DNA from 4 places in the Rhizobium aouanii genome. Region 4 is predicted to be linked to each of the others. Evidence: predicted binding sites of a transcription regulator. Region 4 holds the regulator's gene; each other region holds the start of a gene.
What was found. Region 4 encodes LexA, which represses DNA repair genes until DNA is damaged. Its sites were predicted from a motif close to TGTTCNNNNTGTGTTCNG; they were not measured.
Positions count from the first base shown of each region.

Region 1 (8,165 bases), on a different contig from region 4:
AAAATCCCAAGGAGGCGGAAATCGTCTCCCATCGGCTGATGCTGCGCGCTGGCATGATCCGCCAGCAGTCGCAGGGCATTTATTCCTGGCTGCCGCTCGGCAAACGCGTGCTTGACAAGGTCAACGCCATTATCCGTGAGGAGCAGAACCGTGCCGGCGCCATCGAGCTTTCGATGCCGACCCTGCAATCGGCCGAGCTCTGGCAGGAGAGCGGCCGCTACGACGCCTACGGCAAGGAGATGCTGCGCATCAAGGACCGCCAGGATCGGCCGATGCTCTACGGCCCCACCAACGAAGAGATGGTGACGGATATTTTCCGCTCCTCCGTCAAGTCCTATAAGGACCTGCCTCTCAATCTCTATCATATCCAGCTGAAGTTCCGTGACGAGATCCGTCCGCGCTTCGGCACCATGCGCTCGCGCGAATTCATGATGAAGGATGCCTATTCCTTCGATCTGACGCGCGAAGCGGCGGAGCATTCCTACAACAAGATGTTCGCCGCCTATCTCAGAACCTTCGACAGGCTCGGCCTGCGCGCCATCCCGATGCGCGCCGATACCGGCCCGATCGGCGGCAAGCTCAGCCATGAATTCATCATTCTCGCCGATACCGGCGAATCCGAAGTCTTCTGCCACAAGGATTTCGTCGATTTCGATATTCCTGGTGAACACACCGATTTCGACAATGTCGAAGGCCTGCAGGCGATCTTCGACAAATGGACCTCGCTCTATGCGGCGACCTCGGAGATGCACGACGAGGCGGCTTTCAACGCCGTTCCTGAAGGCGACCGCCTGTCGGCGCGCGGTATCGAGGTCGGCCACATCTTCTATTTCGGCACGAAATATTCCGAGCCGATGGGCGCGAAAGTGCAGGGACCTGACGGCAAGGAACACTTCGTTCACATGGGTTCCTACGGTATCGGCCCGACACGCCTTGTTCCCGCCATCATCGAAGCATCGCATGATGATAACGGAATCATCTGGCCGGCGTCGGTCGCACCCTTCGATATCGTGGTGATCAACATGAAGGCGGGCGATCAGGCCTGTGACGATACCTGCGAGCTGATCTATGCCGCGCTGAGCAAGGCCGGTAAGGATGTGCTCTATGACGATACCGACGACCGGGCCGGCACGAAATTCGCGACCGCCGACCTGATCGGTGTACCCGTCCAGATCATCGCCGGCCCGCGCGCGGTCGCAAACGGCGAAGTGGAAGTGAAGGACCGCAAGACCGGCGCCCGCGAAACGATGACCATCGAAGCGGCGATCAATCGGTTCGTGGCTTAAGGAAACGGAGGCGAAATGGCAGAGGCAGCAGTGGACCGGAGTTCGAAATCCGGCTTGGGTCCGGCTGGCAAGCCATTTTCCACCTTCGAACGCCTTGTGGCGTGGCGTTATCTTCGCGCCCGCCGCAAGGAAGCGTTCATATCGGTCATCGCCGGTTTCTCCTTTGTCGGTATCATGCTCGGCGTTGCGACGCTGATCATCGTCATGGCCGTGATGAACGGCTTCCGCACCGAGCTCGTCTCGCGCATCCTCGGCATCAACGGCCACATGATTGTCCAGCCGGTCGACGGCCCCTTCACCGATTATCCTGTCCTCAGCAGCAAGCTCGCCGGCGTGCCCGGTGTCAAGATGGCGCTACCGCTCGTGGAAGGTCAGGTGCTCGCCTCCGCCCAAGCCGGCGGCAGCACCGGCGCTCTGGTGCGCGGCGCTCGCGCCGAGGATCTGACCAAGCTCAAGACGGTCTCCGACAACATCAAATCAGGCGACATGGTGGGTTATGCCTCCGGCGATGGCGTGCTGATCGGTAGCCGCATGGCCGATCAGCTTGGTCTGCGCGTTGGCGATCTCATTACGCTGACGTCACCAGATGGCGACATCACGCCGATGGGCGTCAGCCCTCGCATCAAGTCCTACAAGATCTCCGGCCTCTTCGAGATCGGCATGTCGGAATATGACTCCTCGATCATCTTCATGCCGCTCGAGGAAGCGCAGCTCTATTTCAATGCCGAGGGACTGGTGCAGTCGATCGAGCTCTTCGTCGATAATCCCGACGATATCGACGATCTGAGGCCCAAGGTGGAGGAAGCGGCCGGCCGCCAGATCGCCATCACCGACTGGCGCCAGCGCAACCAGACCTTCTTCTCGGCGCTGCAGGTCGAGCGCAACGTCATGTTCATGATCCTGACGCTGATCGTGCTCGTCGCGGCGCTGAATATCATCTCCGGCCTCATCATGCTGGTGAAGGACAAGGGCAGCGATATCGCCATCCTGCGCACCATGGGCGCCAGCGCCGGCGCGATCATGCGCATCTTTTTCATGACCGGGGCGGCGATCGGCATCGTCGGCACCATTGCCGGTGTGCTGCTCGGCGTCCTCGTCTGCGTCAACATCGAATCCGTCCGCCAGTTCTTCTCCTGGATCTCCGGCACCGTGCTCTTCAATCCGCAGGTCTATTTCCTCAGCCAGCTGCCGGCCGAGATGGATCTGAGCGAAACGATCTCGATCGTCGCCATGGCGCTGACGCTCTCCTTCATCGCGACCATCTTCCCGGCCTGGCGTGCCTCCAGGCTCGATCCGGTGCAGGCCCTGCGCTACGAATAAGGAATGCCGCCTTCATGAAACGCAACGTCGTTCTCCAGCTTACCGGCGTCCAGCGCCATTACGGGCAGGGCGGTACGCTGCTCTCGATCCTGAAGGGCGCGGATTTTTCGATATCGAAGGGGGAGATTGTCGCTCTCGTCGCCCCTTCCGGCACCGGCAAGTCGACACTGCTGCATGTTGCCGGCTTGCTGGAGCATCCGGACGGCGGTGAGGTCAATATCAACGGCCATGCCTGTGACGGTCTGAGCGACGAGAAACGCACCGCCATCCGCCGCAGCGAAATTGGCTTCGTCTATCAGTTCCACCACCTGCTGCCGGAATTCTCGGCGCTCGAAAATATCATGATGCCGCAGCTGATCGCCGGGCTTTCCTGGAAGGAAGCCGGAGAGCGGGCCGGCCAACTTCTCGATTATATGCGCATCGGCCATCGCGGCTCGCATCGCCCCGGCGAGCTTTCCGGCGGCGAGCAGCAGCGCGTTGCGATTGCCCGCGCCGTCGCCAATGCGCCGACACTGCTTCTTGCCGACGAGCCGACCGGCAATCTCGACCCTGAAACGGCAAGCTACGTCTTCGACGCGCTGGAAGCGCTGGTGCGCCAGTCCGGCCTTGCTGCCCTCATCGCCACCCATAATCACGAGCTCGCCCGCCGCATGGATCGGCGCGTGACGATATCCGATGGCAAGATCGTCGATTTCTGATGCATGTCGCCCAAAAGGGTGCAGCGGTTTTGGGATAACGTATGCACAAATCAAAGACTTAAAGCGCCTCGCATGAATCCGGATTGATGCGATACACTTTAAAGACTGCGGTCAGGGGATGACCAGCCCGCCGCGGTAGTCGAGCATATAGACCTTCTGGCCATCGACCATGATGCATTCGTGGCCGATGAACCGCTCGCAACCGCCTTCGCTGCTGTCGATATAGCGGCCGAAAGGATGGTCGAATTCCATCCCGCCAAGAAACCGGCCCTCGCGATACATCGCAGAAAGTGCCGTCTTGATCACCGTTCCTGCTGCTGCGCCGTCGATGAGCTTCGGGGCAATGACGCAGCCGAAATAATTCATCGCCCAGACGGGCTCGTCGGCAAGCCACACCACTTCCTGCCCGGCGAAATCGGTCCCGCCGAAATAACTGTCGAGATAGCGCCAGCCGCCGCGTTCGTAACCGATATCGTGGGAATTCGGCCGGCAGGACGTACGCGCCACGCCGCCGCCGACATAGGTCGCAGCCTTCGCCTCCACGACGAATTCGTTCAGCATCGTAATATCCAACATGTCGTTCTCCTCTCAGCCCGCCGATGCTGGCAAATATGCTGCGATGTGTAAAGAACGAAAGGGGAACGAAGACCAGAAATAAGCGGGCCGCCGTGGAGGCTGGCCGTCCAGGCGCCGTGACCGATCTGGGGCAGGCCGAGAAGGGAGCAACCTGCTGCCCGTCACGTCGAGTGCCGGCTCCCAGCAATCCGCAGGGGCACATTCCCGCATTTTTCGGACATAAGAAAGAAGGAAAAGATTCCTGTTGACAACGGAACATACATGGAACAAATTGAAAACATAACGAGTAAAGGAGAGCCCGATGACTGACATGATCCGTGATATCGCAGCATTCACCTCCATCGCAATGTTCGTTGCCAGCTTCTCGCTCATCGTGATTGCGCTCTAAACTTTTCAGGGGATCGCATGGTACTCATGCGGTCCGGCCGCGGGACTTCTTCTGGACATCATCGCCCTCTATGCCGACAATGCGTCCGATTCATTCGGGTGATTGGGAAGGCATGTCATGGCGGATACGGCAAAGGGTTCAACGGGTGAGGCGACCGGCGGCACGCCAGGCTTCATCCACCTGAGGGTCCATTCCGCCTATTCGCTTCTCGAGGGCGCACTGCCGCTGAAGAAGATCCTCTACAAGGCGACCGGCGACAGCCAGCCGGCGATTGCGATTACCGATACCAACAATCTGTTCGTCGCCCTCGAATTCTCCCAGAAAGCGATGGAAGACGGCCTGCAGCCGATCATCGGCTGTCAGGTCTCGATCGATATGGGAGACGGGTTGGAGACGGAAAAGCGCGGCAGCCAGCAGGCCCTGGTCAAGCTGCCGTCGATCGTTCTTCTCGCCGCGACGGATGCCGGTTACGAACGGCTGGTCGATCTCGTCAGCCGGGCCTATCTCGGCGGCGAAAGCAACCAGGCCGTTCATGTCAGCGCCTCCTGGCTGGAGGAGGCAGGCACGGAAGGGCTGATCGCATTGAGCGGCGCCTTGACCGGGCCGGTCGACGTGGCGATCAAGGAAGGCCATCCCGCTCAGGCGGAAGCCCGGCTGCTCACGCTGAAGCGCCTCTTCGGCGACAGGCTCTATGTCGAGCTGCAGCGGCACGGCACCTACGACAAGCGGCACGAGCAGAAGATTATCGGGCTTGCCTATGCCCACGACCTGCCGCTGGTTGCGACCAACGAGGCCTTTTTTCCGACCCGCGACGATTACGACGCCCATGATGCGCTAATGGCGGTCGCGCACAACGCCATCGTCTCCGACGACAGCCGCTTTCGCCTGACGCCGGATCACTATCTGAAGAGCCGGGCCGAGATGGTCAAGCTCTTCGCCGACCTGCCGGAAGCGCTGGAAAATACGATCGAGATCGCCACGCGCTGCTCCTTCGTGCTGAAGACGCGAAAGCCGATCCTGCCGCGCTTCACCGGTGCGACCGACGATGCCGAGGAGGCCGAACGCGCCGAGGCGAGCGAGCTGCGCCGCCAGGCGGTCGAAGGGCTGGACATGCGGCTTGCAACACTCGGCATGTCGCCGGGTTACGAGGAGAAGGATTATCGCGAACGGCTGGATTTCGAACTCAGCGTCATCGAGCGCATGCGTTTCCCCGGTTACTTCCTGATCGTTGCCGATTTCATCAAATGGGCCAAGCAGCATGACATTCCGGTCGGTCCCGGCCGCGGTTCGGGCGCCGGTTCGCTGGTCGCCTATGCCTTGACGATCACCGACGTCGATCCCTTGCGTTTTTCGCTGCTCTTCGAGCGCTTCCTCAATCCGGAACGCGTCTCGATGCCCGACTTCGACATCGACTTCTGCCAGGACCGCCGCGAAGAGGTGATCCGCTATGTCCAGGCCAAGTATGGCCGCGAGCAGGTGGCGCAGATCATCACCTTCGGTTCGCTGCAGGCACGCGCCGCCCTTCGCGATGTCGGCCGCGTGCTTGAGATGCCCTATGGCCAGGTCGACAAGATCTGCAAACTCGTGCCGAATAATCCCGCCAATCCGACGCCGCTGTCCAAGGCGATCGAGGAGGAGCCGAAGCTGCAGGAGGAGGCGGCAAAGGAACCGGTTGTCGCGCGCCTGCTCGACATCGCCCAGAAGATCGAGGGGCTTTACCGCCATGCCTCGACCCATGCCGCCGGCATCGTCATCGGCGACCGGCCGCTTTCCAAACTGGTGCCGATGTATCGCGATCCGCGTTCGGATATGCCGGTCACCCAGTTCAACATGAAATGGGTGGAGCAGGCGGGCCTCGTCAAGTTCGACTTCCTCGGCCTGAAGACGCTGACCGTGCTGAAGGTCGCGGTCGATTTCGTCGCCAAGCTCGGCATCAAGGTCGATCTCGCAGCCATTCCTCTCGACGACAAGAAGACCTACGAGATGCTGTCGCGCGGTGAGACGGTCGGCGTGTTCCAGGTGGAAAGTGCGGGCATGCGCAAGGCGCTGATCGGCATGAAGCCGGACTGCATCGAGGACATCATCGCGCTGGTGGCGCTCTACCGCCCGGGCCCGATGGAGAATATCCCGACCTACAATGCCCGCAAGCACGGCGACGAAGAGCTGGAATCGATCCATCCGATGATCGACCACCTGCTCAAGGAAACCCAGGGTGTCATCGTCTATCAGGAACAGGTGATGCAGATCGCCCAGGTACTTTCCGGCTATTCGCTGGGCGAAGCCGACCTTCTGCGCCGCGCCATGGGTAAGAAGATCAAGGCCGAGATGGACCAGCAGCGCGAACGCTTCGTCGTCGGCGCGGTCAAGAACGGCGTATCGAAACCGCAGGCCGACAATATCTTCGAACTGCTGGCGAAGTTCGCCAATTACGGCTTCAACAAGTCGCATGCCGCCGCTTACGCCATCGTCTCCTACCAGACGGCCTACATGAAGGCGCATTATCCGGTCGAATTCCTCGCCGCCTCGATGACGCTCGACATGTCGAATACGGAAAAGGTCAATGATTTCCGCCAGGATGCCAAGCGCCTCGGCATCGAGGTGATCGCACCCTCGGTGCAGACCTCCTTCCGCCATTTCGAGACCGGCGCCAACCGCATCTATTACGCGCTCGCCGCCCTCAAGGGTGTCGGCGAATCCGCCGTCGACCATATCGTCGAGGTGCGCGGCGACAAGCCCTTTGCCAGCATCGAAGATTTCTGCCTGCGCATCGATCCGCGTCAGGTCAATCGTCGCGTGCTCGAAAGCCTGATCTATGCCGGCGCCTTCGATTGTTTCGACATGGACCGCGCCCAGCTGGCAGCCGGCCTCGACCGTGTTCTCGGTTATGCCCAACGCGCCCAGGAGAACAAGCTGAGCGGCCAGTCGGACATTTTCGGCAGCACGCTGACGTCGGGGCCTGAGAAGATCTCGCTGCCGCCGTTCTCGCCCTGGCTCCCCTCCGAGCGGCTGCTCAAGGAATTCCAGGTGCTCGGCTTCTATCTGACAGCCCACCCGCTCGATTCCTACAACAACATCCTGCAGAAGATGCGGGTGCAGACCTTTGCCGAGTTTTCCGCCGCCATCAAACAGGGCGCGGCCAATGCCCGCCTTGCCGGCACCGTCATCTCGAAGCAGGAGCGCAAGACCCGCACCGGCAACAAGATGGGCATCATCGTCTTCTCCGATTCTTCGGGCCAGTTCGAAGCGGTGCTGTTTTCGGAAATGCTGAACCAGTATCGCGACGTATTGGAGTCAGGCAAATCCTTCGTGCTAACCGCGACGGGCGAGGAGCGGCCGGAGGGCATCGGCCTGCGCATCCAGACGATCCAGTCGCTGGAGGAAAAGTCACTGCAGATGCAGAAGGCGCTGCGCGTCTATGTCCGCGATTCCGGACCGCTGAGGATGGTCGCCGGCCATTTGAACGCCAAGGGTGATGGCCTCGTTTCCTTCATCGTCATCAAAGAGGATGGCAAGCGCGAGGTGGAAGTGGCGCTGCCGGAGAAATACCGCATCACGCCGGAGATTGCCGCCGCCCTTCGCGCCGCCCCCGGCGTCGTCGACGTTGAACTGGTCTGATCAGCCCCACGTCACCCGCGGGTGATGGTGATAAAATCCGTGCCTTCGCCGGTCTCCCGGCCGAGGCCGGTATCGGAGATCGTCAGCGTCGAGCCGGGCGCGATCAGGGCGTTGATCCTGCGGCGGGTCTCATCGGGGATGCTAATCCGGCTGAGCGAACGGGCGATCGGCTTGCCTGTGATGATCGAGCTTTCCTGATTGGTGATGCCGAGCCGCTTCATCGTTTCGCGGGAGAGATTGTTCGCGAGCGTGATGCTGAGCCATTCCGCTGTGCCGGCCTTT
Region 1 covers NZ_JBAMYD010000014.1:126,852-135,016, forward strand. Annotated here, with positions in the region: gene proS (proline--tRNA ligase) at 1-1,286, shown strand, start outside; gene V8P77_RS23770 (lipoprotein-releasing ABC transporter permease subunit) at 1,302-2,606, shown strand; gene V8P77_RS23775 (ABC transporter ATP-binding protein) at 2,621-3,304, shown strand; gene V8P77_RS23780 (DUF5680 domain-containing protein) at 3,416-3,880, opposite strand; gene dnaE (DNA polymerase III subunit alpha) at 4,386-7,883, shown strand; gene V8P77_RS23790 (L,D-transpeptidase family protein) at 7,895-8,165, opposite strand, start outside.
Region 1: the regulator LexA is predicted to act here: its motif matches at 4,132-4,149, upstream of V8P77_RS23780 (DUF5680 domain-containing protein).

Region 2 (8,165 bases), 140 kb from region 4:
TTCGAGCTTCATGGCGATCTTGCCGTTGCGGTTGACCTGGACGAAGTCCGACAGCTTGTTGCGGCGAACCGTGCCGCGCGTCGTCGAGAACATGACGTCGAGATTGTCCCAGCTCACCTCGTCCTCGGGCAAGGGCAGAATGGTGGTGATGCGCTCGCCCGGTGCGAGCGGCAGCATGTTGATCAGCGCCTTGCCACGTGAGGTCGGCGTGCCGATCGGCAGGCGCCAGACCTTCTCCTTGTAGACGATGCCGCGCGAGGAGAAGAACAGAACCGGTGTATGGGTGTTGACGACGAATAGCCGGCTAACAAAATCTTCGTCGCGGGTGGTCATGCCGGAGCGACCCTTGCCGCCGCGGCGCTGGGCGCGGTAGGTGGTGAGCGGCACACGCTTGATATAACCAAGATGCGAGACGGTGACGACCATGTCTTCGCGGGCGATCAGGTCCTCGTCGTCCATTTCGAGACCGCCATCGACGATCTCGGTGCGGCGCGGCGTGCCGAACTCGTCGCGGACGGCGATGAGTTCATCCTTGACGATGGTCTGGATGCGGACGCGCGAGGAGAGAATATCGAGATAATCCTTGATTTCCTCGCCGATCTTGTTGAGTTCGTCGCCGATTTCGTCGCGGCCAAGGGCCGTCAGGCGGGCAAGGCGCAGTTCGAGGATGGCGCGGGCCTGCTCTTCGGAGAGATTGTAGGTCAGGTCGTCATTGATGCGATGGCGCGGATCGTCGATCAGACGGATCAGGCTTTCGACATCTTCGGCCGGCCAGCGGCGGGTCATCAGCTCTTCGCGGGCGGACTGCGGATCGGGCGCCTGGCGGATGACGCGGATGACCTCGTCGATATTGGCGACGGCGATGGCGAGACCGACCAACACATGGGCGCGGTCACGCGCCTTGCGCAGCAGAAATTTCGTTCTCCGGCTAACGACCTCCTCACGGAAGGAGACGAAAGCGCGCAGCATGTCGAGCAGGGTCAGCTGTTCGGGCTTGCCGCCGTTCAGCGCCACCATGTTGCAGCCGAAGGAGGTCTGCAGCGGTGTATAGCGATAAAGCTGGTTGAGGATGACCTCGGCATTGGCATCGCGCTTCAGCTCGACGACGACGCGATAGCCCTGGCGGTCGGATTCGTCGCGCAGATCGGAGATGCCCTCGATGCGCTTGTCTCGCACCAGCTCGGCCATCTTCTCGATCATCGTCGCCTTGTTCACCTGGTAGGGAATCTCGGTGATGATGATCTGCTCGCGGTCACCGCGCATCGGCTCGATGGCGGCGACGCCGCGCATGATGACGGAGCCGCGGCCGGTTTCATAAGCCGAGCGGATGCCGGCACGGCCGAGGATCTTCGCCCCCGTCGGGAAGTCGGGACCGGGAATGATCTGGATCAGTTCCGGCAGCTCGATGGCCGGATCGTCGATCAGCGCGATGCAGCCGTCGATGACTTCGGAGAGATTGTGCGGCGGGATGTTGGTCGCCATGCCGACGGCGATGCCGCCGGCGCCGTTGACGAGCAGGTTCGGGAACTTGGCGGGCACCACGACCGGCTCGGAGAGCGTGCCGTCGTAGTTGTCGCGGAAATCGACGGTTTCCTTGTCGAGATCGTCGAGCAACGAGTGGGCAGCCTTTTCGAGGCGGCATTCGGTATAACGTTCGGCCGCCGGCGGATCACCATCGACCGAACCGAAATTGCCCTGACCGTCGATCAGCGGCAGACGCAGCGACCAGGGCTGCGCCATGCGGGCAAGCGCATCATAGATCGCGGAATTGCCGTGCGGATGGAATTTACCCATCACGTCACCGGTGACGCGGGCGCATTTGACGTATTTCTTGTTCCAGTCGATGCCGAGCTCGGACATGCCGTAGAGGATGCGCCGGTGCACGGGTTTCAGGCCGTCGCGCACGTCGGGGAGCGCGCGGCTGACGATGACGCTCATGGCGTAATCGAGATACGACCGCTGCATTTCCTCCATGATGGAGATGGGCTCGATGCCTGGCGGGAGCTTCCCGCCGCCGGGGGGTGTTTGCTCAGTCAAAACAGATCACGATCTCTTCTAGAATCACTTGAAGATTTATAGCGGAAAGCCTGTTGCCGCGCCAATTTCACAGCACGTTTTGAACAGGCTTTTGCGGCTTAAAGAGGGTAAAACATGCGCGTTGCGCGGCCGGACCGGACAAATCAGCCGCGGGCAGCTGCGGGATATTTGCCAAATCGGAATCCCCGCTTCACAATCATAAAAACCACGCACTCATATGGGGTTCCGGAGAGCTGATGGCAAGCGCCGACCAATTGATCAACGCCTTCACGACGCTTCTCGTCACCATCGATCCGCCGGGGCTCGCACCGATCTTTCTGGGCCTGACGACAGGCATGAGCCGGGTCGAGCGCACACAGGTGGCGCTGCGCGGCTCGGTCATCGCCTTCATCATCCTTGCCGTCTTCGCGCTGTTCGGCGCCGGCGTGCTCGGCGTGCTCGGGATTTCGATCGGCGCCTTCCGCATCGCCGGCGGGCTGCTATTGTTCTGGATCGCCTTCGAGATGGTGTTCGAGAGGCGGCAAGAGCGCAAGGAGAAGGCGACAGAGGCGGCGATCACCAAGGATCATATCGAGAATATCGCCGTCTTTCCCCTCGCCTTGCCGCTGATTGCCGGCCCGGGCGCGATCTCGGCGACGATCCTGCTTGCCGGCACGCTGGCCACCTCGATCGGGAAAGCGCAGCTGATCGGCGTCATTGCCGCCAATATGCTGCTGACCTTCGTCATGCTGCTCATCGCCGAAAGGCTGGACCGTTTCCTCGGCGTCACTGGCCGGGCGATCCTGACACGGCTCCTCGGCGTCATCCTCGCAGCGCTCGCCGCACAATTCGTCGTCGATGGCGCGAAGTCGGCGTTCAATCTGATCAGCGCGACGCCGCACTAAAAATAGCGGCAGATGGTTCAGGCCCATCCGGTGCAGGTTCAACGAAAAAGAGCATGACGCCGTCCAAGGCACCATGCTCTCTCAAGTCTTTCACAAAGCCAAAAAAGGCTACCGATCAGAACGGGATATCGTCGTCGAGATCCCGCGAGAAGTTACCGGCGCCGCCACCGCCGCGGCTCGGCGATGAGGAGGGAGCCGGTGCGCCGTAGTCGTCGCCATAATCGTTGCCGCCAGCGCCAGTGCCACTACCGCGGCTCGCGCCGCCGCCTTCACCGCGGCCGTCGAGCATCGTCAGCGTCGAACCGAAACCCTGCAGCACCACTTCCGTGCTGTAGCGATCCTGGCCCTGCTGGTCCTGCCACTTGCGGGTCTGCAACTGGCCTTCGATATAGAGCTTGGCGCCCTTCTTCACATATTGCTCGACGACCTTGCAGAGGCCTTCGTTGAAGACGACGACCGTGTGCCATTCGGTCTTTTCGCGGCGCTCGCCGGAATTGCGGTCGCGCCAGGTCTCCGAGGTTGCAAGACGGATATTGGCGATCGGCCGGCCATCCTGAGTGCGGCGGATTTCGGGGTCTGCCCCGACGTTTCCAACCAGAATTACCTTATTCACGCTACCAGCCATACTTCTCACCCTGCCTGCCGCCCTGCCCGGCGGCGTTTAATCGATCGGCGCACCTTAAACCATCACGGACCGCCGATGCGCATGGGCGGCATTTAATCCACATGTTTATCCATCAGAAAGCCGCATGCATCCATCAGGAATTTTGTTCTTTATTTGTTCTAGTTTATCCGTATGATCCTGTCAACAGAATCGAAAACCTTGAGCCCTTGCGGATATTCAGCCTCGACTCGCCCGTCGGCATCACTAAATAAGGGCTGTCATCCAGAAAACCAAAGCAGAGACGATGAGCGAACTGAAGACGATCTCCATCCGCGGCGCGCGCGAGCATAATCTCAAGAGCATCGATCTCGATCTGCCGCGTAACAAGCTGATCGTCATGACCGGGCTTTCGGGTTCCGGCAAATCCTCGCTCGCATTCGACACGATCTATGCCGAGGGCCAGCGGCGTTATGTCGAGAGCCTGTCGGCCTATGCCCGGCAGTTTCTCGAGATGATGCAGAAGCCCGACGTCGACCAGATCGACGGGCTGTCGCCGGCGATCTCGATCGAGCAGAAGACCACCTCGCGCAATCCGCGCTCGACGGTCGGCACCGTCACCGAGATCTACGACTACATGCGCCTGCTCTTTGCCCGCGTCGGCGTTCCCTATTCGCCGGCCACCGGCCTGCCGATCGAGAGCCAGACCGTCAGCCAGATGGTGGACCGCATCCTCGATTTCGGCGAAGGCACCCGTCTTTATATTCTTGCGCCGCTCGTGCGCGGCCGCAAGGGCGAATATAAGAAGGAACTGGCCGAGCTGATGAAGAAGGGCTTCCAGCGCGTCAAGGTCGACGGGCAGTTCTACGAGATCGCCGAGGCACCGGTGCTCGACAAGAAATACAAGCACGACATCGACGTGGTGGTCGACCGCATCGTCGTGCGCTCGGATGTCTCGGCGCGCCTGGCCGACAGCCTGGAGACCTGCCTGAAGCTTGCCGACGGGCTGGCGGTCGCAGAATTCGCCGACAAGCCGCTGCCGCCGGAAGAAACGTCGGCCGGCGGCTCGGCCAACAAGTCGCTGAACGAGACGCATGAACGCGTGCTGTTTTCGGAGAAGTTTGCCTGCCCGGTCTCCGGCTTCACCATTCCGGAGATCGAACCCAGGCTCTTCTCCTTCAACAATCCCTTCGGCGCCTGCCCGACCTGCGATGGCCTCGGTGCTCAGCAGAAGATCGATCCGGATCTGATCGTGCCCGAGCCCGAGCGGACGCTGCGCGACGGGGCGATCGCGCCCTGGGCCAAGTCGACCTCGCCCTATTACAATCAGACGTTGGAAGCGCTCGGCAAACATTACGGCTTCAAGCTCGGCACCCGCTGGAACGATCTCTCCGACGAGGCCAAGGACGTCATCCTCAACGGCACCAACGACAAGATCGAATTCCACTATGCCGATGGCGCCCGCTCCTACACGACGCAGAAGAATTTCGAAGGCATCATCACCAATCTCGAGCGCCGCTGGAAAGAGACCGATTCCGCCTGGGCGCGCGAGGATATCGAGCGCTTCATGTCGGCGGCCCCCTGCCCTTCCTGCAACGGCTTCCGCCTGAAACCGGAGGCCTTGGCGGTGAAGATCGACACGCTGCATATCGGCGAAGTGACTGGTATGTCGATCCGCGTCGCCCGCGACTGGTTCGAGACGCTGCCGGCAAGCTTCAATGCCAAGCAGAACGAGATCGCCGTGCGCATCCTCAAGGAAATCCGCGACCGGCTGCGCTTCCTCAACGATGTCGGCCTGGAATATCTCAGCCTGTCGCGCAATTCCGGCACATTGTCGGGCGGCGAAAGCCAACGCATCCGGCTTGCCTCGCAGATCGGTTCGGGGCTGACGGGCGTGCTTTACGTGCTCGACGAACCGTCGATCGGCCTGCATCAGCGCGACAATGCCCGGCTACTCGACACGCTGAAGCACCTGCGCGACATCGGCAACACCGTCATTGTCGTCGAACATGACGAGGATGCGATCCTGTCGGCCGACGACGTGGTCGATATCGGCCCGGCCGCCGGCATTCACGGCGGCCAGGTCATCGCCCATGGCACGCCGCAGGATATCATGGCCAATCCGAAGTCGCTGACCGGCAAATATCTCTCCGGCGAACTCGGCGTCCCCGTTCCCGACGAACGCCGCAAGCCGAAGAAGGGCCGCGAGATCAAGGTGGTCGGCGCGCGCGGCAACAATCTGAAGAACGTCACGGCGTCGATCCCGCTCGGCGTGTTCACGGCGGTGACCGGCGTTTCAGGCGGCGGCAAATCCACCTTCCTGATCGAGACGCTGTATAAATCGGCGGCAAGGCGCGTCATGGGCGCGCGTGAAAACCCGGCCGATCACGACCGCATCGACGGCTTCGAGCATATCGACAAGGTGATCGACATCGACCAATCGCCGATCGGTCGCACACCGCGCTCGAACCCGGCGACCTATACCGGCGCCTTTACGCCGATCCGCGACTGGTTCGCCGGCCTGCCGGAGGCAAAGGCCCGCGGCTACCAGCCGGGCCGCTTCTCCTTCAACGTCAAAGGTGGACGCTGCGAGGCCTGCCAGGGCGACGGCGTCATCAAGATCGAGATGCACTTCCTGCCGGATGTCTACGTCACCTGCGACGTCTGCCACGGCAAGCGCTACAATCGCGAGACACTCAACGTCACCTTCAAACAGAGGTCGATCGCCGACGTGCTCGATATGACCGTGGAGGAAGGTGTCGATTTCTTCGCCGCGGTGCCTGCGGTGCGCGACAAGCTGCAAGCGCTGAAGGATGTCGGTCTCGGCTATATCAAGGTCGGCCAGCAGGCCAATACGCTCTCGGGCGGCGAGGCGCAGCGCGTCAAGCTTGCCAAGGAACTGTCGAAACGCTCGACGGGGCGCACGCTCTACATTCTCGATGAACCGACGACCGGCCTACATTTCCACGACGTCGCCAAGCTGCTCGAAATGCTGCACGAACTGGTCAACCAGGGCAATTCGGTGGTGGTGATCGAGCATAATCTCGAAGTCATCAAGACGGCCGATTGGGTGCTCGATTTCGGCCCCGAAGGCGGCGACGGCGGCGGCGAGATCGTCGCAACCGGTACGCCCGAAGCGATCGTTAAGGAGAAGCGGTCCTATACCGGACAGTTCCTGAAGGAATTGCTGGAACGGCGGCCGGCGAAGAAGGCGGTTGCGGCGGAATGACGATGCGGCCGGCGTCGCCCGATGATCTGGAAACGATCGCGACGCTGACGTCAGCCGCTTATCGGCCTTATAGCGAACTCTTCGGCGCTCCGCCGATGCCGGTGACGGAGGATTACACACCGAGGATCGAACGCGGCGAGGTCTGGCTCTGCGAGATCGGCGGGCAAACGGCCGGCCTGGTGGTCGTCGAGCAGCATTCCGATCACCTCATGCTGTTCAGCATCGCGGTCTCGCCGGCCTTTCAGGGTGCCGGTCATGGACTGGCGATGCTGCGCTGGCTGGAAGGCAAGGCACGGGAATGGGCCGTGCCGGAGATCCGGCTTTACACGAATGCGCGGATGGAGCGGAATATCGCGCTCTACAGCGCCTTCGGGTTTCAGGAAACGGGTCGCCGGCCGAACCCTTATCGGCCAGGATGGACGCTCGTCGACATGACGAAAGAGATCAATGCGGCCTGAGCGGCTGCGAATGGGGAGGACGACATGACGAAATCCGGCACTATCCGCACCGGCATCGGCGGCTGGACCTTCGAGCCCTGGCGCGGGCATTTCTTTCCCGATGACCTGAAACAGAAGGATGAGCTGAATTATGCCAGCCGCCAGCTGAAGGTCATCGAGGTCAACGGCACCTATTACAGCACGCAGAAGCCTGCGGTCTTTGCCAAATGGGCGGCTGATGTGCCCGACGGTTTCATCTTCTCGCTGAAGGCGACCCGTTTCGTCACCAATCGACGGGTGCTTGCCGAAGCCGGTGAGTCGATGGAGCGGTTCCTGTCATCGGGCATCAGCGAACTCGGCGATCATCTCGGGCCGCTGCTGTGGCAGTTCGCACCGACGAAGAGGTTCGATCCGGACGATTTCGAAGCCTTCCTGAAGCTGCTGCCGGCAAAACAGGATGGGCTGGCGCTCCGCCACGTGGTCGAAGTACGGCACGATTCCTTCAAGGTGCCGGAGTTCGTGGCGCTGCTTTCGAAATACGGCGTGGCGCCGGTCTGTGCCGAACATTTCGAATATCCGATGATCGCCGACGTCACGGCCGATTTCGTCTATGCCAGGCTGCAGAAGGGCTCGGACGATATTCCGACCTGCTACCCGGAGAAGGACCTGAAGGCCTGGGCAACCCGGCTGGAGACCTGGGCCGAAGGCAAGGTTCCCGACGATCTGCCGCTGATCGATGGAGATCGTAAGGTGAGGGTCGAGCCACGCGACGTCTTCGCCTTCATGATTCATGAAGGCAAGGTCAATGCGCCGCATGGGGCGATCGCCCTGCAGCAGGCGTTGGCGAAATAGGCGGGGCTCGATAGTCACAAAAGGATCGTGACCTTGTGGGTATCACATCGTCAGACACGCATTGCATGAGGGCATCATGAGCGTGGTAACCTGGGAGCCCGCATGAGCGTTGCCGCATCCTATCT
Region 2 covers NZ_JBAMYD010000003.1:369,378-377,542, reverse strand. Annotated here, with positions in the region: gene gyrA (DNA gyrase subunit A) at 1-2,037, opposite strand, end outside; gene V8P77_RS07660 (MarC family protein) at 2,274-2,921, shown strand; gene V8P77_RS07655 (single-stranded DNA-binding protein) at 3,037-3,546, opposite strand; gene uvrA (excinuclease ABC subunit UvrA) at 3,830-6,751, shown strand; gene V8P77_RS07645 (GNAT family N-acetyltransferase) at 6,748-7,209, shown strand; gene V8P77_RS07640 (DUF72 domain-containing protein) at 7,234-8,040, shown strand; gene V8P77_RS07635 (magnesium and cobalt transport protein CorA) at 8,143-8,165, shown strand, end outside.
Region 2: the regulator LexA is predicted to act here: its motif matches at 3,690-3,707, upstream of uvrA (excinuclease ABC subunit UvrA).

Region 3 (8,165 bases), on a different contig from region 4:
CCATGACGGCACCGGCGTGCGCGACTACATCCATGTCAGCGATCTCACGGATGCACATCTGAAAGCGCTGCAGCACCTGCGCAGGGACAAGGGTTCGCTCGTCGCCAATTGCGGTTATGGCAGCGGCTATTCCGTGCTCGACGTGTTGAACATGGTCACCCGCCTGCACGGGCATTCCTTCAAGATCCACATGGCGCCGCGCCGCGCCGGCGATTCCGCAAGCGTCGTCGCCGACGCTTCGCTCGCCCGGCAGGTGCTCGACTGGAAGCCCAGATACGATTCGCTGGAAACCATCGTCCAGAGCTCACTCGATTGGGAACTGTTCCTATCGAACAAGAATGTCGACGACCTGCACAGCATCCACCGGGCACTCGCCGCCGCTTCTTTCTGATGCAGGAGCCTGTTTACCATCCCGCGCCTGCGGGGGTCTGTATGCCGCGACGTGAATAAGGAAAAATCAAGCTTTCCTGGCTGGCTCGGGCCGACGGAAAAGAGAAGATGAAGAGCTTTCTCGCCTCATTGAAGCTGCAAAAAGACAATCCGACGCTTCTGACGGCGCAGTTCCGGGCCCTGTCGTCGCAGATCCCCATTCTCTATGTCCTGCTGATCATCAACGCCCTTGCGGTGGCAATCACCCACCTCAAATCCGCCCCCCTTTGGCTCTCGCTCTACATTCCCGTGGCCTTGAGCGTCGTCTGTGTCTTCCGTCTCTGCTGGTGGGAGATCCGCGGCAAGGAAAACGTCACCGCCGAGCGGGCCCACAGGCTGATGAAGGTGACGATATCAGGCGCCGGCATCCTCGCCGTCGCTTTCGGCGGCTGGGCGATCGCGCTTTACCAATATGGCGATGCTTCCCAGCAGGGTCAGATTGCCTATTTTCTCGTCGTGACGGGCATTTCCTGCATCTTTTGCCTGATGCACCTGCCGATGGCAGCGGCGCTGACCACGGTCATCACCTTCGCGGCCATGGTCGCGACCTTCTTGTTCTCGGGCAATCCCGTTTTCGTCGCGACCGCCGTCAGCGGCCTCTTCCTGATCCTGCCCTTCCTCAGGGTGATCAACAGCTATTTCCAGAATTTCGTCGGTCTCGTGCAATTGACCGAGGAACTGAAGCAGAAGCAGGCGGAAGCCGAGGAGCTGAACCTCGTCAACAGCCGCAATGCGCTGCATGACCAGCTGACCGGCCTTGCCAATCGGCGCAGCTTCTTTCTCTCGCTGGAAAAACGGCTGCAGAAGAATCCGTCCTCGCCGCCCGTCCTCGGCATTCTCGATCTCGATGGCTTCAAGCCTGTCAACGACGTCTTCGGCCATGCCGCCGGCGATCTCGTTCTCAGGGAGACGGCCCGCCGCTTCGTCGCGCTGGTCGGCGAAGAGGGCATCGTCTCCCGTCTCGGCGGCGATGAGTTCGGGATCATCTTCCCCTGCTCGATGACACGCCAGGCGATCGCCGATCTCGGCCAGGCGCTCTGTGCAGCCGTCCGCGATCCTTTCGAAATCCCCGACGGCTCGGTCCGCGTCTTCGGTTCCTGCGGCATCGTCTACCCCGATATCGGCACATACACCGCCGAGGATCTCTACGAGAAAGCGGATTTCGCCCTCTACCAGGTCAAGAGCAAGCGCAGCAGCGGCGTCGAATTCTTTTCAGCCGAGCACGAGAAGATCCTGACGCAGCGCCACCTGATCGAACTCGAACTGCAGGCAAATGATTTCGCCAAGGAATTGAAACTCGATTATCAGCCGATCGTCGAATTGAGAAGCGGCCGCGTCGTCGCTTACGAGGCGCTCGCCCGCTGGGACAGCGCCCGCTTCGGCCGCATCAGCCCAGACGCCTTCATCCCGGCGGCCGAGCGCACGGCTGTCATCGGCCGCATGACGCGCGTCCTTTTCGCCAAGGCGCTCGAAGGGCTGGCGATCATTCCACGGCATCTCCGGCTGTCCTTCAATCTCTCGGCGCGCGATATCTGCGACCACGAGACCTCGATGGCGCTGCTTGCCATGATCACCCGCTCCGGCATCGATCCCAGGCGTATCGAATTCGAGATCACCGAGACCGCACTGCTCTCCGATTTCGACACCGCCGACCAGGTGATCACTATGCTGCGCGCCGCCGGCATTTCGATTGCGTTGGACGATTTCGGCACCGGCTATTCGAGCCTCAGCCATATTCATCGTCTCGGCTTCGACAAGCTGAAGATCGACAAGTCCTTCGTGATGAATTTCGATCGCGACGCCCGTTGCATGAACATCACCCGCTCGGTCGCCAATCTCTGCCAGAATCTCGGAATCGCCTCCGTCGCCGAAGGCGTCGAAAGCGAAGAGATCGCCGAGGGATTGAAGGCGATGGGCGTTCGTCTGGCGCAGGGCTATCATTTCTCGCGGCCGCTGCCGCTCGAACTTGCCATCGATTACGCCGCAAGGTGCGAGGCCGTTGCCTCCGCCCGTAATTCGCTGTCTGCCTGAACGATCGATCTCGATCCGCCGCAAATCGACTGGAGTGATGCTTCACCGTCGTCTATTCATGGTCTCAACAGATGAGGTGGACCATGCAAGACGGCGAAGTCATCATTGAGCGGCGAGGGACTGCTGCTATCATCCGCCTCAACCGGCCGCGGGCGCTGAACAGCCTGACCCTGCCGATGATCCGGGCGATCACTGCGGCCCTTCACGACTTTGCCGGTGATCCCGAGTTGGCGAGCGTCGTGGCGACGGGAGAGGGCGAACGCGGCTTCTGTGCCGGCGGCGATATCCGCGCCCTGCATGAGAGCGCACGCGCCGGCGATGGCCTAGCGGCAAGCTTCTGGCGCGAGGAATTCCGCCTCAACCATCTGATTGCCTCCTATCCCAAACCCTATGTCGCGCTGATGGACGGCATCACCATGGGCGGCGGCGTCGGCCTGTCTTCGCACGGCCGCCACCGCATCGTCACCGAGCGCACACGGCTTGCCATGCCCGAAACCGGCATCGGCTATGTCCCGGATGTCGGCGCCACCTGGCTTCTGCCGCGCGGCCCCGGCGAGGCCGGAACATGGCTCGGCCTGACAGGGCTCGATATTGGTGCTGCCGATGCGATCCACGCCCGCTTGGCCGACCTTCAGATCGCTTCGTCGCGGCTCGGCGAGGTGATCGATGCTCTCTCCGGCCTGCCGCGCGCCAGCTCATCCGGCGATGTCGATGCCGTGCTGCAGGCGCTTTCTGAGCCTCAGGGAGAAAGCCGGCTCAGGCAGAACGCGGCGATGATCGATCGCGCATTTGGTTTCGACAGCGTCGAGGAGATCCTGGCAGTACTCGCAGAAGAGGAAGACGAATTCGCCGCCGAGACACACCGGGTGCTGCTGACACGTTCACCGACCAGCTTGAAGCTCGCTTTGTGGCTGCTGAGAGCCGGCCGCCGCAGTACCTCGCTTGCCGAATGCCTCGGCCGTGAACTCGGCGTCTGTCTGCAGATGCTGGATAATCCCGATTTCTTCGAGGGTATTCGCGCCGCCGTCATCGACAAGGATCGTAATCCGAAATGGTCGCCGGCGTCAGTCGAGGCTGTGGAGTCAGCAAGGGTCGAGCATTTCCTGAAACCGGCCGAACCGCCGCTTTCACTCTGAACGCTCCAGCCTATCGCCACATGCCGCGCATGCGGGCGCCGACGTCGATGCGCACCTGCCGCGCCTGCGCTTGAGCGGCCTCCGATTTTCCCTGCGGCCAGCTGCAAGCTTCGAAGAACTGCAGCAGCGTCGCGGGAATGAAGCGGCTGCGTGAGGCATAGACATGCCGGTCGCCCTGCGAATTCTGCCCATAGGTGAAGAAGCGTTGCGGCACGACAAGGTCGAGACCATCCCTGGCACGCGTCATGGCGACATAGAGCAGGCGGCGTTCCTCTTCGATTTCGGCGGTGGTGCCGACGGCAAGATCGCTCGGTATGCAGCCCTCGACGACATTCAGCATGAAGACTTTCGTCCATTCCTGGCCCTTGGCGGAATGGATCGTCGACAGGATGAGATAGTCTTCGTCGAGAAGCGGCACGCCCGCCTGGTCGCTGGTCGCGTCCGGCGGATCGAGCGTTAGCTCGGTGAGAAAGCGCTCGCGCGAGGCATAACCGCTAGCGATCTGCTCGAGCTGCAGCAGGTCGGCCTGCCGCGTCGCTGCGTCCTCGTGCAGCCGTTCCAGATGCGGCGCGTACCATTGCCGTGCCAGGCCGATTTCCGCCGGCCAGCCGGCCTTGCCGGATTTCAGCTCCTGCAGCATCGAAACGAACATTGTCCAGTCCTCGCCGGAGCGCGGCGGTGCCGGCATGGCGCCAAGAGCAGTAATCGGGCTGGCATCCTCGGCCATCAGATCGAGCGTCTTCTGCGCCGTCGACGGCCCGACGCCCGGCAGGATCTGCATCAGCCGGAAGCCCGCCACCCGGTCGCGCGGGTTCTGCGCGAAGCGAAGGGCGGCCAGCATGTCCTTCACATGCGCGCTGTCGAGAAACTTCAGCCCGCCGAACTTGACGAAGGGGATGTTGCGCCGGGTCAGCTCGACCTCCAGCGGCCCGCTGTGATGCGAGGCGCGGAAGAGCACGGCTTGCTGCTTGAGCGTGAGGCCTTCCTCGCGATTGTCGAGCACCATGTCGGTGATGTAGCGCGCCTGCTCGGCCTCGTCGCGCACAGTGACGAGGCGCGGCCGCTCGGACGATTGCCGCTCGGTCCAGAGGTTCTTGGTGAAGCGCTCCGAGGCGAGATCGATGACGGCGTTAGCGGCGGCGAGGATCGGCTGCGTCGAGCGGTAGTTGCGGTCGAGCGTGACGATATTGGCGGCCGGGCTGAAGGCGGCGGGAAAATCGAGGATGTTGCGCACCGTCGCGGCACGGAAGGAATAGATAGACTGCGCATCGTCGCCGACGACGGTCAGCCCCTGGCCTTGGGGCTTCAGCGCCAGCAGGATCGAGGCCTGTAACCGGTTGGTATCCTGATATTCGTCGACCAGCACATGGTCGAAGCGGCTGCCGATATCCTCGGCAATCATCGCTTCGCCGACCATCTGCGCCCAGTAGAGCAGCAGATCGTCGTAATCGAGCACGTTCTGGCTCTGCTTGGCCTCGACATAACAGGCGAAAAGTTCGCGCAGCTGTTTCTCCCAGGTTGCGCACCAGGGAAAGACGTCGCGCAGCACGAGGTCCAGCGCGGTTTCCGAATTCACAGCCCTGGAATAGATGGCAAGGCAGGTGCCTTTGGTCGGAAAACGGCTTTCCGTCTTCGAGAAGCCGAGGTCATGCCGGATCAGGTTCATCAGATCGGCGCTGTCTTCGCGGTCGTGGATGGTAAACCCAGGATCGAGACCGATCTGCTCCGCATAATCGCGCAACAGCCGCGCGCCGATGCCGTGGAAGGTGCCGGTCCAGGAAAGCGCATCCGCCATGACGCCGGCATTCGAACCAAGCACGTCGCGGCAGATGCGCTCGACACGCCGCGCCATCTCGGCTGCTGCCCGACGCGAAAAGGTCATCAGCAGGATGCGGCGGGGATCAGCGCCTTTGACGATGAGATGGGCGACGCGATGCGCCAAGGTATTCGTCTTGCCCGAGCCGGCGCCGGCAATGACCAGCAGCGGCCCGGCAATATGGCTGCCGTCGATGAGCGTGCCGTGCTCGACGGCCATGCGCTGCTGCGGATTGAGCTTTTCGAGATACATCCAGCCGTCCGGTTGGGCTCCCGCAGAATCACTGCGGAAAGATTAGATGTTCCTTGAATGTTCGCGATTGCGGCCTCTGTCAAGCGCTGCGGCGCGCGAGCAACATCTCAGTCGGGGAAATCCGGACCGATCTCGCGCCGCACCAGCTTCAGGCTGCTGTCGGGCTGAAGGATATAGGTTTCCTCCACGCGCTGGCCCGTCCCGTTGTAGAACTGGTTGTAGACGGCGCTGCCGACCGGCGACTTGGTGAGCTTCGTTCGCGGCTGGCCGCCATACGTAATGCTGCCGGGAATGGGTTCCAGCGCTGGCGCATCGGCCGAGGAGCAGCCGGCAAGCATTGCCCCGGCAAACAAGGCGGACAGAAGCGCTTTCATCGTCATCATCCCTCTTTTGACTGCAGCCAGATATGGAAGCCGCGGCGCCTTTCGCCAAGGGTAGCCCATGCCACCGCGCAGGTATCGCTGTCGAGCAGGCTCTTCTTTTCCGGGGGACGCAACGAAGTGCGTCGCTGTCGCGTTAACAGACATCAACCAACATCAGGAAACGTTCACGGTGCTCGGCTTTCCAGCATTCACGGTGCTCGGCTTTCCAGCATTCACGGGGCATGACGAGCCCGACCGGCAGGGCCACAGCGATGCCGCGACGCGCGCCTCGGTGGAGAGCGCCCTTCATGCGGCCGCCGACATCGAAGCCGGCGAAATCACCGTCAGCATATCGGGCTCCTATACCATCTTGGAGGGTGTCGTGCGCCGGCGGGGCGACGTCGAGCGGGCGATCGAGATCGCCGAGGGCGTCGTCGGCCGGGGCTATGTGCGTGCTCGCTTGCTGCGACGCTAATGCATGTCGCCTAAAAGTGTGCAGCGGTTTTGGGACAGCGACATCCATCAAATAAAAGGCCGGCGAAGGAAACGCTACGCCGGCTCGCGCTCATCTCTTTGCGATGCATGAAGGGAACCAAACTGCTCTCTCGCGTGTTGAAAGGCCGGACCTAAACGCTGGAGACTCTCATGCAGTTGCTTCCTCGCCTCTGGGCAACGACCTTGATCGTGGGTTGCGGTGTCTTTGCCGGCTCCGCCCACGGCTCGCTGGAAACCGGCACGAATTATTCCGCTTTGCCGAAGGACCAGATCGCCCTCAACGAATATACCGGGACCGTCGCCTGCGAGCCGATAGAACCGGACTATCTCCCGTCCTTCATCCGCGCGGCGGACGGCACGATCATCGGCGTCGGTTATGTCGAGATCGAGAATGAGAGCGGCGCGGATTGCTGAAAAAAGGCGGTCCTGCTCGGACGAGGCTCGCCTGCGTTTCCGCAGAGGGTACGAGCCTCTAACCATCATCATGATGGCTGGTCATCTTCTATTGATGCACCTGTATCGGGCGCAACGCCCTTTGCACCAAAACCCGGCACGCACTTGTTGCAGGGTTAAACCAAAATTAAAGCCCAAAATTAAAGCATTGTCCCGTTCCGGCACGCTTGCGCGCCCAGAAGGCGAAAATCGCCCGAAATTCCTTGCCGAAGTGCTAATGCAGCTTCAGCTTCGCCTCTTCGGCCGCCGCCAGAAACTCGGCTCTCGCTTCTTCCAGGCTCTTGCGCCCATCGAGCGCTGCCCGGCAGGCGCTGCGGGCCTTGATATAACGAAGCCCACGCATACTCGGCCACAGATCCGCCAGGCACTTCAGCGCATCGAACGGCCCATTGACCGTTCGCGCATCGGCACCTTCGAAACCAACCTTGACCGGGCTGTTCCATCTTTCAGTTGCCATCGACGCTCCTCCACGATTTTCGACAGTAACGAATGCAGCATCTCCCAGTTCCTCCAGGGAGACTTTGCGATAGTTACTCTAGCGTGATTTTTGCCGTCAGCAATGGTGGATCGGTTGCGGCTGGTGAGGCGAAATGACAGCTTGCGTAATGCGAACGATGCGCCAAGAGGAATTTTTAGAAGCCACAACCAAGTCATGTGGCGCCGGCACGGTATCATCGCTACCATGCTCCGCAAGCGGAGAGGCTCAAAATGGGTTTAGGTCGAAATCTGATCCAGGCTGCTTTCTCTGTGGGGCGCTGGCAATGCCGACCGTCGCCCGCGGGCGAGAGATTATCCGCTGAAAACGCTCTCCTAGCGCATATATCGATCGAAACCGTCCTAAGACTACAGCGGGAATATTTACGAACTGGGCTCAGCGCGCCTCGCCGTGCACTGTGACGCAAAATGAGACCTGAAGCGACCTGATTGTGTCCCCTTGTGCAGTCGATCTCTATGCGGGCTGCCATTGTGCAAGCGTCCCGCCGTACGCTCAGTCTGATCGCGTTGCCATTGTGGAGAGATTCTTACTTCATCAGCTTCGCAAGCTCTCCTTCCAAATCAGCAATAACTTCATCCACATTAAGATAGGAGCGGCGAGCACCCTCAAACACTGCTTCCAGCAGCCCGAACTTTGAACCGTATTGCGAAGCCCGAGCGGTATCCATCACTTTGGAACCTCTTAACAGTTGAACA
Region 3 covers NZ_JBAMYD010000020.1:82,915-91,079, reverse strand. Annotated here, with positions in the region: gene galE (UDP-glucose 4-epimerase GalE) at 1-391, shown strand, start outside; gene V8P77_RS29190 (putative bifunctional diguanylate cyclase/phosphodiesterase) at 499-2,460, shown strand; gene V8P77_RS29185 (enoyl-CoA hydratase/isomerase family protein) at 2,544-3,596, shown strand; gene V8P77_RS29180 (ATP-dependent helicase) at 3,607-5,664, opposite strand; gene V8P77_RS29175 (hypothetical protein) at 5,772-6,038, opposite strand; gene V8P77_RS29170 (BON domain-containing protein) at 6,241-6,501, shown strand; gene V8P77_RS29165 (hypothetical protein) at 6,672-6,935, shown strand; gene V8P77_RS29160 (DUF982 domain-containing protein) at 7,189-7,431, opposite strand; gene V8P77_RS29155 (hypothetical protein) at 7,997-8,165, opposite strand, start outside.
Region 3: the regulator LexA is predicted to act here: its motif matches at 5,712-5,729, upstream of V8P77_RS29180 (ATP-dependent helicase).

Region 4 (8,165 bases):
AGCAGACTTCGAGGAAGTCGCCGTGCTCGGCGAGCTGCTCGATCGGATAGCCGCGATGCAGCAGGACACCTTCGTCGCCGTCGATGTAGGTGATTTTCGATTCACAGGATGCAGTCGAGGTAAAACCCGGATCGTAGGTGAAGGAAGCGGTGTTCTTGTAGAGGGCACCGATATCGATGACGCTCGGGCCGATCGTGCCGCTTTTGACAGCAAGGTCGACAGACTTGTCACCAATTTTTATTGTAGCGCTTTGATCCGTCATGCTGATCCTCCGAAATGGCGGTGGCGCCATAAAAGCGCCATAGGGGTTAAGCGTCCTCACCGATAGCTATATGATCGCGAGGCTAATGCCAAGTTACCGTGACGGCATTTTGTGCATTGCGGTATTATCTTTTAGGCACTGCAGCGATGAGCCGCACGCATATCGGAAGCCGATGATTCGACTGCTCTTTTGGGGCTCGCGATTTTCCCTCATATTTCAATCGATTATCCTTGCCGGATTTGATTGGAGGTTGCATTCTGGCCGCCTTCACAGCCGGGCTTGGGCGGTTCATGCAGGAGTTGACGACAGTCGAATTGCGGCCGGAAGCAGGCGAAGGCCTCGCCGACTCCAACAGTTTTTCACCACCTGTCGTGGTGACGCGATCGACAAGGACGCAGTCGGCGACACCAATGCGCCACCGGCTGCCGGCCGCAGCCTCTCACTTGCTGCGTGCCGGCATGCGCATGCTGGGCGAGGAGGCGGACCATGGCCGCCTGCTGCTGTTCTCGCCGGTCTTCCTCGGCGCCGGGTCAGCCGTCTGGTTTCTCGCGGCATCGGATTTTCCTCTCATTGCATCGCTGCTCTGCCTGTTGGCGCTGACCGTGGCGGTTCTCATTGCCAGCCGCCGGGCCGCGGTGCGGGCAACGCTGCTTGCGCTTTCGCTCGTGGCCTGCGGCATGGTCACGGCGCAGTTCGAGAGCCGGCGGGCTTCCACAGTGATCCTCGATTCCGCCGTGACGACGACGGTGACCGGCCGCGTCGAGCGGCGCGAAGGCGACGGTCGCGGGCGGTGGCGCTACATTCTTGCCGTCACCGGCACTGAGGCGCCACAGGTGAAGCGGCGGCCGGAACGTATCACCGCGATCGCCCGCGGCGCGGACGCGGCCTTCGAGATCGGCGATCTCATCACCGGCAGGGCGCGGCTGACGCCGCCGGCGGGCCCAGCTCTTCCCGAGCTCAACGACTTCTCCTTCAGTGCCTATTTCGATGGCATCGGCGCCAACGGTTTCTTCTACGGTGCACCGACGAAGGTCGATGCGCAGGCAGCTCCCCAGGCTGCAAGATCGACGGCGGAAGCGCTGCTCGAAGGGCTCTACCGGTTGCGCAGCGGCATTGGCGACCGCATAAGGTCAATCCTGCCCGGCGACACCGGCGCTTTTGCCGCTGCTCTGGTGACGGACGAGCGGCGGGCCATTTCGGATGCGACGACGGAGGCGCTGCGCCAGTCCGGTCTGGCTCATATCATCGCCATCTCCGGTCTCAACATGGCGCTATCGGCCGGCATCTTCTTCGTCGGCTTCCGGATGCTGCTCAGCCTCTTTCCCGGCATCGTTGAGGCCTACCCGACGAAGAAGATCGCTGCCGCCGGCGCGCTCATCGCCGTCACCGCCTATTTCCTGATCTCGGGCTTTGCGGTCTCTGCCGAGCGCGCTTTCATCATGATGGCCATCATGTTGATTGCGGTCTTCTTCGACCGGCCGTCGATCAGCCTGCGCAATGTCGCTCTCTCCGCACTCGTCATCATCGTCATTTCGCCGTCCGAGGTTTTGGGTCCGAGCTTCCAGATGTCTTTTGCCGCGACATTGGCGCTGGTCTCGGGTTATCAGCTGTGGAAGGACCGGCGCGTCCGCGAAAACGCCTTCCTGAAGCTGCCGATCATCAGGCCTTTCGTTACGATTGCAGGCTTCTTCGGCGGCGTCTTCCTGACCTCGCTGATCGGCGGTTTTTCCACCGCGCTGTTTTCGATCGAGCATTTTCATCGCCTGACCGCCTACGGCCTGCCGGCAAACCTCGCGACAATGCCGATCATCTCCTTCATCGTCATGCCGGCCGGCCTGCTGGCGATGCTGCTCATGCCTTTCGGTCTGGATGTTTTGCCCTGGAAGGTCGTCGGATTCGGCCTCGATCTGGTGATCGCGGTGGCAAAGACGGTGTCCGGCTGGGATGGTAATATCGACGTCGGCCGCTTGCCAGCCTGGTATTTCGCTGTCGCAGTGGCAGGCTTTCTGCTGCTGACGCTGCTCCGCACCCGCTTGCGCCATGTCGGCACATCGATCATCGCGGTTTCAACGCTCATCCTGTTGCTTCTGCCGGTTCCCCGGCCGCCGGATCTGGTGATTTCGGAGGATGGCAGTCTCGTTGCAATCGTCGAGGCGGCGGCAATGGCTTCCAACCGTGAAAGACCGCCGGATTTCATCTTCGATCAGTGGCAGAGAGCGCTGGTCCTGCCGAGGCATGATCCGCCGAAGATGCTGGATGGTCCTGCTCTCCCAACGCAGGGAGAAGATCGCCGCGTCAGGCTTTCCCGCGATCAGCAGAACGAAGCAAGGACCGCGATGCGGTCGGCCGCAGCGGGCGGTGACGCAAACCGCTTTTCCTGCGTCAAGAAGGCCTGGTGCACATCAAGGCTTGGCAATGGTCAGGTGGTAACCGTCATCGACAACGCCGCCTACCTCGGCCCGGCATGCGACGCGGCCGATATCGTCGTGACGTCGGTCCGCTTTCGCTTCAACAGCTGCCGCTCAGGCGCGACGCTCTTCACCGGTGAAACGCTGCGCAGAACCGGTTCTATCGAGTTGCGCTTCACGGACGCTGGCCTCGAGGTCGCAACGGCATTCGATGCATTGTCGCGGCCATGGATGCGCCATCGCGCCTATGACTGGCGCAGCAATAGTTTTACCGAATCGGGCCTGGCCAATGTCAGTGATAGCGGCGAATGAGACCGACAAGTTTGCCCTGAACCTTGACACGGTCCGGCCCGAAGATCCGGGTCTCGTAAGCCGGATTGGCGGCCTCCAGTGCGATCGAGGCGCCCTTGCGGCGGAAGCGCTTGAGTGTCGCTTCTTCGTCGTCGACCAGAGCAACGACGATGTCGCCAGGACTTGCGGTGCTGCCGTTGCGGATTATCACGGTGTCGCCGTCGAAGATGCCGGCGTCGATCATCGAATCGCCCTTGACCTCGAGCGCATAATGTTCACCGGAGCCGAGCATGTCGGCCGGAACGACGATGTCGTGGGTATTGTTCTGGATCGCTGAAATCGGCACACCGGCAGCGATTCGGCCCATGACCGGCACGGAGACCGAGTTGCCGTTGTCGGCGACGGGCTTCGCGGGAGCAGGAGTGGCGACCGGCTGCGGTTTGCCGAGGCTGCCCTCGATGACGCTCGGCGAAAATCCGCGCCGGGGCTGAATGCTGGGGCTGTAGGCCTCCGGAAGCTTGATGACCTCGAGCGCGCGGGCGCGGTTCGGTAGGCGGCGAATGAAGCCTCGCTCCTCGAGCGCTGTAATCAAGCGATGAATCCCGGACTTGGAGGCGAGGTCCAGAGCATCTTTCATTTCGTCGAAAGATGGCGGAACGCCGGATTCCTTCATGCGCTCATGAATGAAAAGGAGAAGCTCCTGTTGTTTGCGCGTGAGCATCGACGTTGTGACCTCGTGATTGAAACAAATCCAGAACAGACACTATATGTTCCATATGTGTTCCGCAAGTAGCTAAATTTCCGTAAAACTTGGTGCCAACTCGTTGAGATTTTTATTTTCTTTCGCCGGATTGGGACACATCTCTTGCATTGAGGGGCGCGCCGTCGCACATCTCTTGCCGTTTGAGGGAGGGATAATCATGAGCGAGCATTCCGCCAAACCGCACCCGCTGGATCATGTCGTGCTGCCGGTCGTCAATATCGATCTGGCGCGCGAGAGGCTCGGCAAGCTCGGCTTCACCGTTGCCGCCGATGCGCGCCATCCCTTTGGAACGGAAAACGCCTGCGTCTTTTTTGCCGACAAGACCTATCTGGAGCCGCTCGGGATTGCGAGCGTCGAGGAGAGCGAGGCATCGGTGCGGCAAGGCAATGTCTTCACTGCCCGCAACCAGGCCTTCCGTTTCCGCTGTGGCGAGGAGGGGCTTTCGGGGCTGGCGTTCGGCAGCAAGGATGCCGGCATCGATCATCAGGATTTCGTCGGCGCCGGATCGAGCGCCGGCGAGATGCTGCAGTTCACCCGGCCGATGACGATGCCGGACGGTTCCGAGACGATTGCGGGCTTCAAGCTGGCTTTCGCCGGCGACCTGCGCGCGCCTGATCTCCTGCTTTTCACCGTCGAGCGCATCAATCCGCTACCGGCCGACCGGGCCGCGCTGGAGACGCATGCCAATGGTGTCACCGGCATAGTCGAGATCGCGCTTTGCGCACCTGATGCTGCCGCATTCGCTGCGTTCGTCAGCCTTGCCGTGGCGCAATCGGCAGTCGAGAAAACCGGTTTCGGCGTCACTATCGCGGCATCGAATGCGATAATCAGCCTGATGACGCCAGAAGGGCTGGAGGCCTATTTCGACATCGCCGGCTCATTCGCAGATCGCGGCCTGCGCGGCCGGGCAATCCTCTTTGCTGTCGCCGATCTTGCCGTGACAGAAGCGCATTTGGCTGCTAACGGGGTGACATACACGCGCAAGAACAATCGCATTCTGGTGAAGCCCGCGCCCGGGCAGGGCACGCTCTTCGCCTTCGAGGAAACACGATGAGCACTGATACGAATTCCGAGGTCAGGATTGGCGAAGGCCAAGGCCAGGTCACCTTTTCCAATACCGGCCGCCTGTCGCTGATTGCGGGGCCGTGCCAGATGGAGAGCCGCGACCACGCCTTCATGGTTGCCGGCATGCTGAAAGAGCTTTGCGCAAAGCTCGACATCGGCCTCGTCTACAAGAGCTCCTTCGACAAGGCTAACCGCACCTCGCTGTCGGCCGAGCGCGGTATCGGGATCGAAAAGGGTCTGGAGGTCTTTGCCGACCTCAAGAAGGAATTCGGTTTTCCCGTCCTGACCGACGTTCATACCGCCGAGCAATGCGCCGAGGTGGCAAGGGTCGTCGACGTCCTGCAGATTCCGGCCTTCCTCTGCCGCCAGACCGACCTTCTCATCGCCGCCGCCAAGACCGGCCGCGTCGTCAATGTCAAGAAGGGCCAGTTCCTCGCTCCCTGGGATATGAAGAACGTTCTGAAGAAGCTCAATGCCAGTGGCAATCCGAACGTGCTGCTGTGCGAGCGCGGCGCCTCATTCGGCTACAATACGCTGGTCTCCGACATGCGTTCGCTGCCGATCATGGCGGCGATGGGCGCGCCCGTTATTTTCGATGCAACCCATTCCGTGGCGCAGCCGGGCGGGCAGGGCGAATCCTCCGGCGGGCAGCGGGAATTCGTGGAAACCCTGGCGCGCGCAGCGGTGGCTACCGGTATCGCCGGTGTCTTCGTCGAAACCCATCAGGACCCCGACAATGCCCCTTCCGACGGCCCGAACATGGTCTATCTCAAGGACATGCCGCGGCTTCTCGAAAAGCTGCTTGCCTTCGATGCGGTCGCCAAGGCTTGACGTTCAACAGCCTGACATGATCGTGCTATAGGCCGGGAACGCTGGTTCGAAGGCTGGAAATTGCAGCATTGTAATTTGCACGCCTTCGACTAAGACAGGTTTCGAACCGACTTATCATCCACCGAGCAGGAAGAACCCATGACTGCAATCACCGATATCATCGCCCGCGAGATTCTCGATAGCCGTGGTAACCCCACCGTCGAAGTCGATGTCTATCTCGAAGATGGCAGCATGGGCCGCGCGGCCGTTCCCTCGGGCGCCTCGACGGGCGCGCATGAGGCGGTCGAATTGCGTGACGGCGGCAAGCGCTACCTGGGCAAGGGCGTCGAAAAGGCGGTCGAAGCCGCCAACACCGAGATCTTCGACGCGATCGGCGGCATCGACGCCGAAAACCAGATCCAGATCGACAACATCATGATCGAGCTGGACGGCACGCCGAACAAGTCTCGTCTCGGCGCCAATGCCATTCTCGGCGTGTCGCTGGCCGTCGCCAAGGCTGCCGCCCAGGCCTCCGGCCTGCCGCTCTACCGTTATGTCGGCGGCGCTTCCGCCAGCCTGCTGCCGGTGCCGATGATGAACATCATCAATGGCGGCGCCCATGCCGACAACCCGATCGATTTCCAGGAATTCATGATCCTGCCGGTCGGTGCCGATTCGATCGCCGAAGCCGTGCGCATGGGTTCGGAAGTCTTCCATACGCTGCGTAAGGAACTTGCTAGCCAGGGCCACAACACCAATGTCGGCGATGAAGGCGGCTTCGCGCCGGGCCTGAAGAGCGCGCCTGAGGCCCTCGACTTCATCATGAAGTCGATCGAGAAAGCCGGCTACAAGCCGGGCGACGACATGTGCCTCGGCCTCGACTGCGCCTCGACCGAATTCTTCAAGGACGGCAAATACGTTCTCGAAGGGGAAGGCCGTACGCTGGAATCGGGCGCCATGGCCGAATATCTGGCCGAGCTCGCCGCCAACTACCCGATCATCTCGATCGAGGACGGCATGGCCGAAGACGACTGGGACGGCTGGAAGACGCTGACCGACCTGGCCGGCAAGAAGACCCAGCTCGTCGGCGACGACCTCTTCGTCACCAACTCCGCCCGTCTTCGCGACGGCATCCGCATGGGCGTCGCCAACTCGATCCTCGTCAAGGTCAACCAGATCGGCTCGCTGACGGAAACGCTCGACGCCGTCAACACGGCGCACAAGGCGGCCTATACCGCCGTCATGTCGCACCGCTCCGGCGAGACGGAAGATTCGACCATTGCCGATCTCGCGGTCGCCACCAACTGCGGCCAGATCAAGACCGGTTCGCTGTCGCGTTCCGATCGTCTTGCCAAGTACAACCAGCTGATCCGCATCGAAGAAGGCCTCGGACCCCAGGCCCAGTATGCCGGCCGCTCGATCATCCGCGGCTGATCGGATCTGACTTTTGATTGTTTAACCCGCGCCTTCCCGGCGCGGGTTTTTTCTTGCCCGTTTTTTAGAGTCAACGAACGGTTAATCTCTGCGCGCTAGATTGAACGAATTGGTAATGCGTTCAAGAGCATGCGTGTATGTGGACAAAGCATCATAAAAAGAGAAGAATCGGTCGCTTCGTCATTCCGGCCATGACGGTCGCCTTCCTTTCCTACTTCGGTTATCATTGCATCCATGGCGATTACGGCCTGCGCGCGACGGAGACATTCGAGCGTCAGCGTGTCGCGCGTGAAAAAGAGCTTGCCGTCTTGAAAGCAAAGCGCGAACATCTTGAAAATCAGGTTGCGCTCTTGAGTGATGGCTCGCTCGACAAGGATATGCTGGACGAAAAAGCGCGTTATCAGCTCAACATGTCGCGCGCCGACGAGATCGTCGTTTTCAACCAATATTCCAATTAACCGGAAATAGGTTAATTGAAATATTCGTAGTTTTTTCAACGGTTTAGCGTTGAATACGAGCCATGCATTTATGGCATTGCTGTGGTCATATTTCTTCCCTATGGTACGCGCCACCAAGAACCGACAAACCCATAGGGAGGGTTGAATGGCGCCGCGAAAGACCGCGACCGTTTCCAGCCGCAAAACTGCAGCAAAACCGGCAGCCAAAGCATCGAATGGAGGCCCGGTAGCCGACTTCGATCGCGATGAAGAGCTCAAGGCCTATCGCGAGATGCTGTTGATCCGCCGCTTCGAGGAGAAGGCCGGCCAGCTTTACGGCATGGGCTTCATCGGCGGCTTTTGTCACCTTTACATCGGTCAGGAAGCTGTCGTCGTCGGCATGCAGATGGCGCAGAAGGATGGCGACCAGGTCATCACCGCCTATCGCGACCACGGCCATATGCTGGCAACCGGCATGGAAGCCCGCGGCGTCATGGCGGAACTGACCGGGCGTCGCAGCGGCTATTCCCACGGCAAGGGCGGCTCGATGCACATGTTCTCGAAAGAGAAGCATTTCTACGGCGGCCACGGCATCGTCGGTGCCCAGGTCTCGCTCGGAACGGGTCTTGCCTTTGCAAACCGCTACCGCGGCAACGACAATGTCTCCATCGCCTATTTCGGCGACGGCGCCGCCA
Region 4 covers NZ_JBAMYD010000003.1:231,481-239,645, forward strand. Annotated here, with positions in the region: gene gltA (citrate synthase) at 1-262, opposite strand, end outside; gene V8P77_RS06975 (ComEC/Rec2 family competence protein) at 553-2,982, shown strand; gene lexA (transcriptional repressor LexA) at 2,963-3,682, opposite strand; gene V8P77_RS06985 (VOC family protein) at 3,882-4,778, shown strand; gene kdsA (3-deoxy-8-phosphooctulonate synthase) at 4,775-5,620, shown strand; gene eno (phosphopyruvate hydratase) at 5,759-7,033, shown strand; gene V8P77_RS07000 (FtsB family cell division protein) at 7,171-7,491, shown strand; gene pdhA (pyruvate dehydrogenase (acetyl-transferring) E1 component subunit alpha) at 7,637-8,165, shown strand, end outside.